DNA from 2 places in the Salinibacillus aidingensis genome. Region 2 is predicted to be linked to the other one. Evidence: riboswitches for the same ligand, from Rfam matches in the RefSeq annotation. Region 2 holds a riboswitch; the other holds the start of a gene.
The links. A riboswitch is a leader RNA that binds a small molecule or an ion and turns the genes downstream of it on or off. The one in region 2 is predicted to bind S-adenosylmethionine.
Positions count from the first base shown of each region.

Region 1: it holds a riboswitch for S-adenosylmethionine, as region 2 does, so the genes downstream of both, ACZ5OK_RS14845 (MetQ/NlpA family ABC transporter substrate-binding protein) here and ACZ5OK_RS06520 (5-methyltetrahydropteroyltriglutamate--homocysteine S-methyltransferase) in region 2, are expected to answer to the same signal.

Region 1 is NZ_AP043759.1:2,828,505-2,835,619, reverse strand. It holds gene ACZ5OK_RS14855 (TAXI family TRAP transporter solute-binding subunit) at 1-372, shown strand, start outside; gene ACZ5OK_RS14850 (long-chain-fatty-acid--CoA ligase) at 417-2,009, shown strand; SAM riboswitch class I at 2,333-2,445, shown strand; gene ACZ5OK_RS14845 (MetQ/NlpA family ABC transporter substrate-binding protein) at 2,543-3,355, shown strand; gene ACZ5OK_RS14840 (methionine ABC transporter ATP-binding protein) at 3,628-4,665, shown strand; gene ACZ5OK_RS14835 (methionine ABC transporter permease) at 4,640-5,311, shown strand; gene ACZ5OK_RS14830 (alpha-hydroxy-acid oxidizing protein) at 5,324-6,463, shown strand; gene ACZ5OK_RS14825 (pyridoxal phosphate-dependent aminotransferase) at 6,727-7,115, opposite strand, start outside.
Region 2 is NZ_AP043759.1:1,187,561-1,194,675, forward strand. It holds gene ACZ5OK_RS06495 (indolepyruvate ferredoxin oxidoreductase subunit alpha) at 146-385, shown strand; gene ACZ5OK_RS06500 (C45 family peptidase) at 475-1,536, shown strand; gene ACZ5OK_RS06505 (hypothetical protein) at 1,641-1,835, opposite strand; gene ACZ5OK_RS06510 (YitT family protein) at 2,023-2,847, opposite strand; gene ACZ5OK_RS06515 (hypothetical protein) at 3,086-3,247, shown strand; gene ACZ5OK_RS06520 (5-methyltetrahydropteroyltriglutamate--homocysteine S-methyltransferase) at 3,532-4,656, opposite strand; SAM riboswitch class I at 4,734-4,842, opposite strand; gene ACZ5OK_RS06525 (hypothetical protein) at 5,177-5,434, shown strand; gene ACZ5OK_RS06530 (tripartite tricarboxylate transporter permease) at 5,434-6,786, shown strand; gene mvk (mevalonate kinase) at 6,822-7,115, shown strand, end outside.

The DNA.
Region 1 (7,115 bases), 1.6 Mb from region 2:
CCCGCTTTACAGGAAATTGAGATCACGAAGCCCATTAAGGTCATCCCTATTGACGAAGAAAGGCTTCAGAGCATCAAAGAAAAAGGGGTCGGTATTGCTTCAGGAGATCTGCCGGCTGGTACCTATAAGGAACAGGATGAAGCCATCCCGACATACACAATGGTTACCATGCTGACAGCCAGAAGTGATATTGAGGAAGACTATGCTTACAACCTGACGAAGATATTCTGGGACAACATTCCGAAGTTTGAAGATCAAATACCTAAAAGAGCAAAACATTTTACCAAGGATACAGCTCTTGACGGAATTAACCCTGAGAACCTGCACCCTGGAGCTAAAAAATATTACCAGGAAGTTGGGGTCTTGGAGTGATTTGGCTTTGCGAGGTTTAAAAGGGGGTGAAGGGATTGAAACATGTGCAGGAACCCAGATGGTATAAAGCCTATCCACCGGAAGTGAATCCAAATATTGTATGTCCGGAAGTCCCGCTCTATTCTCTGCTGGAGAGAACTGTTGAAAAGTTTGGAAGCCGCACAGCCATTATTGCTGAAGACAGACCATTCTCCTACGAGGAATTTAAGGATAAAGTGGATCGGCTCGCGGCGGCATGGGATGCTATGGGATTACGTAAAGGGGAAAGAATAGGGTTAATGCTGCCCAATCACCCTGACTACATGATTGCTTATTATGCCGCCATGCGATTGGGGTTGATTGTCGTTCAAATTAACCCGCGTTATACCGCCAGAGAACTATTACACATTGCAAGTGATGCAAATATGAACTATTTAATAGCTGAACAGGATAACCTGAAAACCGTCCATCAGGTCAATGAGATGTATAAGTTCGGCCATGTCTTTGTATCAGGATCCAAGGATGACCCCCCTCAGTCCTTAGATTTTTTAATCAGGAATTCCACGCCAATCACCAGGGAGATTCCAATCTCACCGAGGGATGATGTTGCGGTGATTCAATACACAGGCGGAACAACAGGGAAGATGAAGGGAGCGATGTTAACCCACTTCAACCTGGTAGCCAATGTTTTCCAAAGTAAGGAGATGTATGGGAACAAGATGCAGGCTGGTCAGGAGGTGGTTCTGACCGCTACCCCGCTCTATCACGTGTATGCTATGACAAGTGCGATGAATCTCGGAGTCTATGTCGGGGCATCAATTCTATTAATCAAAAAATTCCAGGTTGACGATGTGCTGGAGAAGATTAAGAAGTATCAGCCCACATTTTTTCCTGGTGTGCCCGGGATGTACAATGCGTTTGTCAATCACCCGGATGTCGAATCCTATGGTTTGGATTGCTTGAAAATCTGTTCCAGCGGCTCAGCCCCGCTGCCGATTGAAATTATAAGAAGGTTCGAGGGCTTAACAGGAGCGATCATCGGTGAAGGCTTTGGTCTGACAGAAGCCTCACCCTCCACACACCGGAACCCGGCGAGCGGTGTCCGAAAAGTCGGAAGCATCGGCATCCCGCTCCCAGGGACAGACTGTAAGGTTGTTGATGAAGATCATAAGGAACTGCCGGAGCATAGTGTTGGTGAGTTAATCATTAAGGGACCGCAAATCATGAAAGGGTATTTTCAGAATGAAGAGGAAACCAATCAAGCATTACGAAACGGATGGCTATACACAGGAGATTTAGCCATGTCAGATGAAGAGGGTTACTTCTACATTGTAGGAAGAAAAAAAGAAATGATCATCAATGGTGGGTTTAATATCTATCCACAGGAAATCGAAAGTGTTTTATACGACCACCCCGACATACTGGAATCCGCTGTCGTCGGTATCCCTGACCCGGACCAGGGCGAGGTAGTCAAAGCCTATGTGGTCCCAAAAGCCGGTCACACCATAGAGCTTGAAGAATTAAAAGGCCATTGTTACCGCAATTTAACCCACTATAAAGTCCCTAAACAATATGAGATATGTGCCGAACTGCCAAGAAATACAGTCGGAAAACTATTAAAACGGAAATTAGTAGAGCAGGAGAAGAAGAAGCAGTAGAGTTGGTGCCTGTCACGCCCCGAAAAATCTTGTTTCACAAAATGTTTCACAAATGAAGACACGTACCAGGTACACTTATGGACAACCCTGCTATGAACAGGCAGAGCTGAATGGAAGATCAGCTCTGCCTGTTTTGATATGGATAACGCATCTATCCTGAAAACATTGAGGATTTTTTGCCTTTGAATAAAATAAAACCAACGCAAAGAAAACATAATTTTTCTAATTTTCCATTGACAGCTGATTTTCCCTCCTATACAATGACATTAATCTTTTTTCGGAAGATGCCGATAAAACGTTCGATAATTGAATAATATGAAAATCTCTTATCAAGAGTGGCTGAGGGACAGGACCGATGACGCCCGGCAACCGTTCTTACAAATGTAAGAAAAGGTGCTACTTCCTGCAAAACTGTTGATGTTTTGATAGATGAGAGAGGTCGATTATATTTATTTGTGTATAAGCCTCTCCATTTTTATGGAGGGGCTTTTCTTTATACTACATAATTTTTAAAACAAAAGGGAGAGAAAAACATGAAAAAAGTATTTGGTCTTTTATCTGTCATTTTTATTGCAGCTATGATTTCAGGCTGTGGGGCTGGTGATGCTGAGACATCCACATTGAGCGAGGATTCTTTGAAAGTAGGAGTCACAGCCGGTCCACATGAGGAAATTATGGAAGTTGTGAAAGAAGTTGCGGCAGAAGATGGTTTAGACATTCAAATTGAAGTCATTAGCGATTATATTACCCCCAATACCGCGCTGGCAGAAGGGGATTTAGATGCTAACAGCTATCAGCATAAGCCGTTCCTGGATCAAATGGTGGAGGATCGTGATCTTGACCTTGTTGAGGTTGCGAAAACTGTAAACTTTCCAATGGGGATCTATTCCGAAAAGATTTCTGATATTAGTGAGTTAAAAGAAGGCGATAAAGTTGGCTTACCGAATGACCCTACAAATGGAGCACGTGCATTAATGCTGTTCGAGCAGGCAGGATTAATTACTCTGCCGGAAGAGGTGGGGGCAAACGCTTCTGTGAAGGATATTAAGGAAAATAAACGAGGACTGGAATTTGTTGAATTGGAAGCAGCACAAATTCCGCGTCAGCTTGGTGAACTGGCCGCTGCTGCGATTAATACTAATTACGCTATGGAAGCTGGCTACGTTCCAACAGAGGATGCGATTGTTATTGAACCAAAAGATTCACCATGGGTAAACCTTATCGCAGTTCGCAGTGAAAACCAGGATGATCCGGTTATTGAGAAATTCATTAATGCGTACCATTCAGATAAAGTCAAGCAATTTGTTGAAGAAGAGTTTGCCGGTTCCGTGGTCGTATCCTGGTAACAACAAGGAAATGAGCTGCACAATGCGGCTCTTTCTTTTTATCACGCATGAACTGGTCGTAATACCCCGTTTCAAGTCTTGAGGGTACCCCAACAGGACTAAGTGGGGGCCAGTAAATTCCTGATAAGTTCAACTAACTATCAGTGGGGATGGAAAGTCCCCCACTGATGGAAGTTTCACTTTATAAACATTGGGTGAATGATGAAATCCTTTTGAGATCTCAGATATAAAATTTGCCGAGTTTTCTTTAAACAGAAGGAAGGAGATTCTACATGATTAAGATTGACCACCTTTCAAAAACATTTCAAACAGAAAACGGGCCAATAGAGGCCTTGAAGGATGTCTCTCTTGAGGTGAAAAAAGGGGAGATTTTTGGGGTGATTGGTTATAGTGGTGCTGGTAAAAGTACATTGGTTCGGAATGTGAATCTACTGGAAAAACCGACATCAGGTACGGTAAGTATGGATGGGACGGATTTAACCTCTTTATCTCCTAATGAATTGTTAAAAGCAAGACGAAAAATTGGAATGATTTTTCAGGGTTTTAATCTATTAAAAACCGCAACCGTTTATGACAATGTTGCGATTCCCTTAAAGCTTACCGGGGTTCCGAAAAAGGATATTAAAGAGCGGGTCAATCGTTATTTAGATATTGTCGGGTTAAGTGATAAGGCGGATACCTATCCGGCACAGTTATCTGGAGGGCAAAAGCAGAGAGTTGCGATTGCACGAGCGCTTTCCCATGAACCAGAAGTGCTGTTAAGTGATGAAGGGACGAGTGCGCTGGATCCGGACACAACCGATGCTATCCTTGATTTACTGTTAAGAATCAACAAAGAGTTAGGGATTACAATTTTGCTGATTACTCATGAGATGCATGTGATTCAACGGATTTGTGATCGAGTAGCTGTCATGGAAAATGGAGAAGTGGTGGAACAAGGGAAAACCCTTGATGTCTTTACATCACCAAAACATGAAACGACGAAAAAATTTGTGAATGGTATTTTCAACCATCCATTATCCAATGACATGATTGATTCGTTAAAAGAAACAGGTAAGATTTATTCGTTAAAATTCACGGGAGATTCAAGCGAGGAACCAGCTCTGGCTATTGTTACAAAGCGTTTTGATATATTTCCAAATATCTTATCCGGAAATATTACGCAATTAAAGGATGATCCGTTTGGCACTTTACTCGTCCATTTTAAAGGAGAAGATTCTGAAATTCATCAAGCCATATCCTACCTGCAGGAAAAAGGTATTCAAACAGAAGAGGTGATCACCTATGAGCAAAGTAAACGCATTTCTTGATGAATGGGGCTCCTATTTGTGGGTTGCCCTGATCGAAACCTTTCAAATGGTTTCCATTTCTTTAGTGATATCGATTTTAATCGGATTACCAATGGGGATTTTGCTTGTGCTGACAAGACCGGGCAAAAGTCTGGAAAATCGGTTTTTAAATGGGTTTCTTAACATGATTATTAATGTCATTCGGTCGATTCCATTTATTATTTTGCTTTTCTTTATGCTTCCGTTTACGAAAATTCTAGTCGGGACCACCATTGGAGTAAGAGGGGTCATTGTCCCGCTTGTTGTCTTTACGGCCCCCTATATTGCCCGCTTAATGGAAACGTCTTTACTGGAGGTTGACCGCGGTGTCGTGGAAGCCTATGAAGCCATGGGCATTAAAACGAAAGATATTATTTGGAATGTAATGGTGCGGGAGGCAAGACCCTCGATTATATTAGGGTTAACCATCGCAACCATTGGACTAATTGGTGCAACAGCAATGGCTGGTTTAGTCGGAGCAGGTGGACTTGGGGATTTAGCCTATCGTTTTGGACATTTGCGTTATGAACCATCCGTTATGTATATCACCGTGGCCGTGTTGATTATTCTCGTTCAGGGGCTTCAGTCACTGGGTAATGTCGTTGCTGCCAAACTCAAAAAAGATTAGAGGTGTATGTCCATGTCTGATGAGGCTGTAAAAAGCAAGCTATCACCAATCTATCGCTATAAGGATTTAGAAAGGCATGCCCAAAAGAAACTCAGCCATGAAGTGTTCACGTACATTCAAAGTGGATCCGGCCACGAGGAGACGTTACGGGCAAATGAAGAGGCTTTTAAAAAATGGAAGCTTGTTCCGGAGTTTTTACAAGATGTATCAACACGGGATTTATCCATTTCGGTACTAGGGCAAACCTATCCATCGCCATTTCTGCTGGCCCCTGTAGGTCATTTAGGGGCGGCTCATCCGGAAGGCGAATTAGCGGTTGCGAGAGCAGCACGGGGGAAACAGGTCCCCTATGTTGCCAGTACCGTTTCCACCTATACACTGGAGGAAATTGCCGATACACTTGGAGATACACCGAGATGGTTCCAGTTATATTGTAGTAAAGATCCAGAACTAACGGTAAGCTTCCTCCGACGAGCAGAAAAAGCTGGATACTCAGCGATTGTGATAACCATTGATACTCCGGCATTAGGGTTTCGGGAAGCTGATTTGACGAATCAATTTTTCCCTGTACGAGAAGGGTATGGTTCGGCTAATTACTTTCAGGATCCTGTTTTCCGAAATCGTCTAGACGTAACTCCTGAGCAAAATCGGGCGGCCGCTATCGATGAATTAGTAAACATCACCTTCCAGCCAAAACTAACCTGGAAGGACCTAGCCTTTTTGCGTGAACAAACCCATCTTCCCATTATTTTAAAAGGTGTGCTCCACCCGAATGATGCAAAGAGAGCTATCGATTACGGGGTGGATGGTGTTGTGGTATCCAATCACGGCGGAAGACAATTAGACGGTGCCATCGCTTCACTGGATGCACTGCCAAAAGTCGCAGAAGCTGTAAATGGAAGGATTCCTATCCTCTTTGATAGTGGGATTCGCCGCGGACCTGATGTTGTGAAGGCGATGTCTTTAGGTGCTGATGCCGTATTGATCGGTCGTCCGTATGTTTATGGATTAGCTTACAACGGCCAGGCCGGAGTAGAAGAAGTCCTGAGCCACCTGTTAGCTGATATCGACACGACCCTCGCAACCGCCGGCAAAAGCTCGATTCGTGCCTGTCAAGCTCCGGAATTTGTACAGCATTTATCGAACTCATGATTTTGTCTATGATGTTTTGCCGTGAACATTTTGCACAGAGGATTGCCTCAGCTTTCGACAGCATAGTGAATAGACTGGAAGATTCATAGATTAGAGAAGGGGAAGTGTGCGAGGCTATAGCTTCAAACGAATATCAAACCAAAAACCATCGGGTGACAGGAACATCCGATGGTTTTTTTGTTTTAGCCCTTTTCCATATGATTCATGTCTGTTTTTGGTGGGATTTGCAGTACCTTGCAGTCTCCTTATTGATGATTACTATTTTATAGGGAATCGCCCAGCCTTCCGATTCGAATGGCTGCCTCTTCTAATCGTTCTGCATCTGCTAATAATCCGAGGCGTATGTATCCTTCGCCATAGTACCCAAAGCCAACACCAGGTGCAGCGACTACATGTGCTTTTTCGAGAAGTAAATCCGCGTACGTTTCAGAGCTGTAGCCTGCTGGTACACGCATCCATACGAAAAAGGTTCCACGTGGTGCTTCCACCTCGATATCCATTTCCAGCAGTTTTTTAATGAAACGATTGCGTCTTTCCTGATAGGTTTGCACAAGTTCACGTACGGGCTGCTGATCACCGGATAAGGCTTCGGCAGCTGCGTGTTGGATGCCACCGAATAAGCTCATGAACATGTGGTCCTGCAGTAATTGGA
Region 2 (7,115 bases):
TCATGATATTTTTATTATTGGAAGACTTCAATATGGAGTTTTATAAGATGTACATTTGTTACATAAAAGGGATATCTACGGTGTTACAGATAGATTTCCTGAAAGAATATAGATTCTTTTACGTCTAAGAATGGGGGAATTGAAAATGGCATTTGTCATTACTGCACCTTGTAAAGAGGAAAAGTCCGGGGAATGTGTAGAAGTGTGCCCGGTGGATTGTATAGAAGAAGGAAAGGACATGTTTTATATAGATCCGGATATCTGCATTGATTGCGGAGCCTGTGAAGCTGTATGTCCAGTCGAAGCTATCTATCATGAGGATGATATGCTGGACGAGGATGTCCCATATCTGGAAGCTGCCAGAGAATTTTTTGCGAATAAGTAAGCAGGATTAGGAAAAACTCCCGTCAGGTAAAAGCGGGAGTTTTTTGTCTGTTGGTAATTAGTAAAATAACCGCAAAGGAGCTCTTAACCATGAAGGAAATCTACAGTGATATCATTCAGTTTCGCGGGTCCCATTATGATTATGGACGAATGCAGGGGGAGCAATTAAAGAATTCTTTAATCGTAAAAAATCGGGAACGGCAATGGAAGGTGAGAAGACCACGATTTTCCGTTGATGAACAGGAAGCGAGGGATGCCATTCGCCGCTTTGCTCCTGGCATCTGGGAGGAAATCATTGGTCTGCAGGATGCTTTGGAATGGCCGATAGAACGTGTGTTAATGGAATTCAGTGGTTATCGCTTGCCATACGCTCGTTCGGGCTGTTCGATTTTGACAGGGGAAAATTATTTTATTCGTAATTATGATTATCATCCGAAGACTTATGAGGGCCGGTATGCACTCTATCAGCCAACGGATCATGGCTATGCGACGGCGGGTCCTCAGCAGAAAATTACAGGGCGTCCGGATGGAATCAATGAAAAAGGCCTGGTATTAGGTTATAACTTCATGCATCGAAAAAAGCCGGGAGAAGGGTTCATCTGTCATATGATTGGCCGGATGGTACTTGAAAATTGCGCCAATATAGAAGAAGCTGTGGCTATGTTAAAGGAAATCCCACACCGCCATTCCTTTAGCTATATTGCCTATGATCAGGGTGGACAGGCCTTTGTTGTCGAGGCATCCCCGAGAGGAACAGAGGTGCGTCAATCCACGGTCTGTACGAACCATTTTGAAATGATGAAACAGGAAAATCGTCATCACCTGGTTGACTCCTATAAGCGTTTAGAGGCAATGGAGCAGGGGAAATCAACCATTCAGAATTCCTATGATGCTTTCCGTCTGCTGAACGATACGGATAGGGGAGTTTTCTCAAAACAATATAAAAACTGGGCGGGTACCATTCATACCTCAGCCTACTTTCCAAAAGAAAAGAAAGCGTGGTTTGCTTTGGGCGGTGATCAGGAGCCGGCAGAAATAGACTTTGGAGATTGGGTATCGGGAAATGATCTGAACATGGACCGCATTTATGGGGAAGTAGATACAGATCTTCCTTTTGTTCACATGGATGAAAATGCCACCTGGTTTAAGTAAGAAATAAAAAACCTGCAGGACCTTAATGAAGTCCTGCAGGTTTTTTATAACGGGTTCGGTTGTGAAGTACAAGATGTAAAATAACAACCCTTTTATCATTCCAATTAAAGTAAAGGGCACGATTGTTGAACAAGCGGTGCGGTAATATCTTTTTTGTTATTACATAAAATAGGCTTTAAGGGAGAATTGTTGTGCAAAGGAAGATTATTGATAAGTTCAGGTATTATTCCTTTGTCATCAAAGTGAGAGTGAAATTGCTTTGTTCCACAAACGAGGGCTTTAGTTGAAGAAGAAGCCATTTAAATTCATAGGAAAAGGAGCTTGATTGTCCAAGCTCCTTTTTATTGTGTTAAATTTACTGTTAATTTATATGTCATTTTCAGTGTTAATTTATATGTCATTTTCAGTGTTAATTCCTAACCATTTAAGGGTCTATTCACATTGTTTTTAGTGTTTTGCACTCCAAAACCGAACCCGTTAGGTTTTTCATTGAGTGCTTTTTTTGAAATTACTTCCTGAGACGTCTGCTACATTTTCAATGGCGATGAGCGCTTCAGGATCAATGTCATTTGCAATGCTTCGAACGATTGACAATTCAATACGGGTGACAACGGTGTAAATGATCTTTTTGGGATCATTTGTATAAACCCCTTCTCCATGAAAAAAGGTGATTCCACGCCCCAACTGCTGAATGAGTGAATCTGCCAATTCATCCGGAACGTCGGAAATAATCGTTACAGACTTGAGCTCCTCCATACCTTCAACAACGACATCAATCATTTTAAAGGCGATGTAATAAGTAATGATGGAATACATAGCCGTTTCCCAGCTGAAGACAAGTAAAGCAGCCAAAATAAAAATGAAAAAATTCATAATCATAACCAGCTGTCCTACAGATACCGGGCGTTCCTTACTGAATAAAATCGCGATAATTTCCGTTCCATCCAGTGCCCCGCCGGTACGAATCACCAGTCCGACGCCTGTTCCAAGAATCACCGCGCCGACAATCGTGGCTAAGAATAAGTCGTCCGTAACAGGCTCGAATTGATGCATAATGGCCGTGAAAATCGAGAGGACAACAATCCCATACAGTGTATGCATCGTAAATTTCCTTCCCATGCGGCGAAAGCCAATCAATAAAAAAGGAATATTAAATAAAATGATAAACACACTCATCTGATAATTGGTAATCGCACCTGCAATAATCGATAGTCCGATGACTCCACCGTCCAAAATGTCATTGGGAACGAGAAATAATTCCAGACCTATACTTGCAATGATGGCTCCAATGGTGATCATAAAGATTTGCATAATCTCTTTAAGGACTTTTTTTCTTCTGATTTTGGACAACAGAATCAGCCTTTCCTTCAAGTTGATGACCTCATACAGTACATATCATAACCATTCGCTTATAAATCATAATCGAAAGGTGAAGAGGACTGATCAGGATGACGGCCATAGAGACAGGTGCTGCAGACAAGATGTTTCTCATAATGTATACTCAAATTAACGATGAAACCTTTAGTTCTTATATGGCAGGTGTTAAAAGATGGAAAATGAATTTGTAGTAGGATGGGGTACACTAGCCTTGATTAATGCCGGGCTGGCGCAAGGAAAAAATCGTACGGGTCTAAACTGGTTTTTACTATCGTTATTCCTCGGTCCTTTAGCAACTTTTATCCTGTTATTTGTGGAGAAAAGGGAGGATTAGAATAGGCAAAAAAAGCGGAAGCACACGCTTGTCCAGCTGCGGCTCCTAGGTCAAGGCGGATATAAGCCAAAGCCATTGCGTGGCCAAAACCATGCCACTCCATGTCTTCGTCTTATCCCGCATGACCTGATCAGTCGCCTCCGCTCTTCTAATGTCCAGCTGCGGCTCCCAGGCCCAAGCGGTCATAAGCAGAATACCCTCCATGGCCAAAAGCGGCCACTCCGGATATTCTGCTTATGCCGTCGGGCCTAAACGGCCGCCTCCGCTTTTCCGAATTTACCTTGCTATTTCCACACATCTTCAGCAATCTGAATGACATGACGGAGCTTATTCCATTGTTCTTCCTCTGTGAGCAGGTTTCCTTCTTCTGTCGATGCAAACCCGCATTGTGGACTCAGACACAATTGGTCAAGGTTTACATATTTACCTGCCTGTTCAATTCTGCGTTTTACGTCGTCTGCTTCCTCAAGCTTACCGGATTTTGATGTAATCAGTCCAAGTACCAACTTTAAATCATTGCGGTGGACAAAACGCAGGGGATCAAATCCTCCTGAACGTTCATCGTCATATTCTAAAAATAGCCCATCAACATCGAGTCCGCCAAAAATCGTTTCAGAGGCGGCATCATAGCTTCCAGATGAAGCCCAGGTGGACTGGAAATTGCCACGGCAAATGTGCATGGTAATCTGTAGGTCATCCGGGCGATTTGCGATGGAATTATTAATGGTTTTGGCGAAGTACTTTTGTAATTCCTCAGGTTCCTGACCACGTGAGCGAATCATTTCACGGCCTTTTTCATTAAAAAACAGGGACCATGACGTATCATCCAGCTGTAAATAACGGCAGCCAGCATCGTAGAAGGCCTGAATCGCTTTCTGATAAGCTTTGGTTAAATCCGTTAATAAAGCGTCGTCATCCTTGTAAAAATGGGTGTTATTTTTTCCCCTGAACCAAAGCATATTTGGGCTTGGAATCGTCATTTTGGCGGTGTGGCTGCCGGCCAGACTATGTACGTATTTATAATGGTCAAGCATTGGATGATCACTGAAATCGATGCTGTCAGTAATTTTTACGCCGTGAGCTTTTGTTTTGGTTCCATGGAACTGAATGCCTTCTCCCGTATTATAGCCCTCTACACCATCCAGACCTTCAAGGAAGTCAAAATGCCACCAGGCCCGGCGGAATTCTCCATCCGTTACGGCCTGTAAGCCAATTTCCTTCTGCTTTTCTACAATCCGTGCGATTTCCTGGTCTTCAATCTCTTTCAAACGTTCGGCGCTTATTTCACCTTTTTCCTTTTGAATTCGTCCCTGTTTAATTCGCTCGGACCTTAATAGACTGCCGACGTGATCAGCCCGAAATGGAGGGTTTACCCTTGTTTTTGATTGTGTTATTTGACTTTGAACCATGAAAATCCCTTCTTTCATAAAATTTAATAAAAAAGAGCCTTCATAAGAAGAAGGCTCTTTTTGTCAACGGAACATTCTTCTTATCTTTAAGGTATTCTACTACCTTACTGGAATTAGCACCGGGCCTGTTACAGGCTGGTTGCTGAGGTGTCATCGGGCCAGTCCCTCAACCTCTCTGGATAAGAAAAGTACGTTATGGAGTTGTCTTAAGAACTTTCTATCAATATATAATAAATGATTCAGAAAGGCAACACTTTATAAAAAATTTCCACAAAAAGCACCAGGAGCGGAGTCGTTTGAAAATAAACAATAGTAAATAAAAAAGCACCATTCTTTTTTTCTGGCCAAAAAAAAGTTATCATCTATAAGGAGTACTTTTTCATTTAGGTAAATCAGCTGTTTACAGGTGGACAAACAGGGGTGTTGCCGATGAATATGAATGGTTTTTCCACCGCAGGCTAAAAACGAGTGTATAATAGAGGAGTTGAGCGTATGCAAATTGACAGGATGGGGTTTTTGTATGACTAAAGGAAATAAAAAGCATAACCATGAACCGCAGAATATAGAAGTATGGGAAGATCTTGTACATATAAAGGATTTAGGGCTTGCCCTTCTTATCTGTGGGGCTGGAGCATTGGGAGGATATTTTCTTGCTCCAAACAATGCCTCTGAACCTTTATTTTATGGACTGGCAGGTGCCGTGCTTGGATTTATCATCAGCAGTTTTATTATTAAACCAAAACGTACATTTGAAGAGATAAGGGAAGAGGATCAATGATGGATATTAGTTTAATTTTACAGATGGTGCTCGTTGCTGGAATTGCATCTGTACTCTATACATTAATCGGAGTGGCACCTGGTACAGATGAAACAGCTGTCTTAGCACCCGTAACTCTTGTTTTAGTTCTGGCTGGATTTGAACCTGTGATTATTTTAACGTTCTTCATGGCAGCGATTGTAGCCAAGAAATTAACTGATTCGATTCCGGTTGCTGTTGCCGGTATTCCAGGCGGGGTGATGTCGGCACCAATGGTAGAACATGCCCTCGTCTTGAAGAAACACGGACTGGCGGATACCAGTATTAGAAAAATGGCTTCCGGCTCGGTGATTGGAACGATTGTATCGATTCCTATCAGTTTTGCTTTGGCAAATGTTCTTTCCGAATTTTCGGAGGTTATTAAGGAGTATACCGATCCCATTTTCTTTTTTGGAGCTATCTTTTTAGCCTTAATGACTAAAAATAAGTGGCTTGCCTTAGTATCTATATTGCCGCTTGCTCTGTTAATTCAAGGGCTGCGTCACTTATATTGGGGAGTCGGGATTGTTCCTGAGGATACGACGGTATTTATCTCCTTTTTCTTAGGAATTACTATTGGTCCTGTGATATTAACCCTATTTGAATTGTTAAATGGTGACTTACGTTCAAAATTAACGCGTCACGATACAAAGAAGATTTCCTTTAAAATCAGCAAAAAAATTAAGGGGTTTCCGAATCCGTTTCGTATTCTGACAAAAAATGAGACGGTTTCAAGCTTCTTTTCTTCCATATTAGGTGTGGGGACCTTTTTCTTAAGTCCTGTGGGTATGACCATTATGATTGGTGAGGTTGTGGCAAGTAAGATTAAGGATCCGGTCAAAAAGGCTGCACGTGCCATTTCATCGATGGATGCTTTAACAAATGCGGCTTATATTAGCGGGACTTTAATTCCACTAATTGCACTTGGCATTCCATTATCGCCAACAGCTATTGGACCTGGACATGCACTGTTTAATGCACCACCAGTTTTTACACAGGACCATAATTTGCATCATATCTTATCAATGTCTGAATTTTTTTGGGCGACAATTATTGGTGCCGGAATTGCGATTTTGATTACGTATTTTGTAACGGTGAAGTATGCGGTGCAGATTTGCCGCTTTGTCTTTAAGCGTATTCCGCATGAGGCGATGCTGGGCTTGTTTTTCGGGCTGGTTCTTCTCCTCGCCTATATGGATGCAGGCTGGCTGAATGTTGCCGGAGTTCTGCTTATTGGACTGGTTGCAGGCGTCCTTAACCGGTTAGGCGTCAACTACGGTGTTCAGTTTATGACATTATATGCAGCACCATTTATTGTTAATACGTTATTTTAAAAACAGAATTGATTGAATAGAAGTGGGGGATGTTTATGCGTTCATCTTCTCAAATAAAGGGAGAGGGAACTGCCCATAGTAAACTCATCTTAATTGGAGAACATTCAGTTGTATATGGGGAGCCGGCGATTGCTCTTCCATTTCCATTACTTATGGTAAAATCAACGGTACAAGAAGGTGCTGGTGAAATTACCATATCCAGTGACTTTTATAATGGCCCGCTCGGTACGATTCCGGACCGGTTGGAGGGCATTGCTGTATGTATTCGTGAATCGTTAAAATTCTTAGCCAAACCGGCAAAAGATATACATTTTACAATCAAATCCATG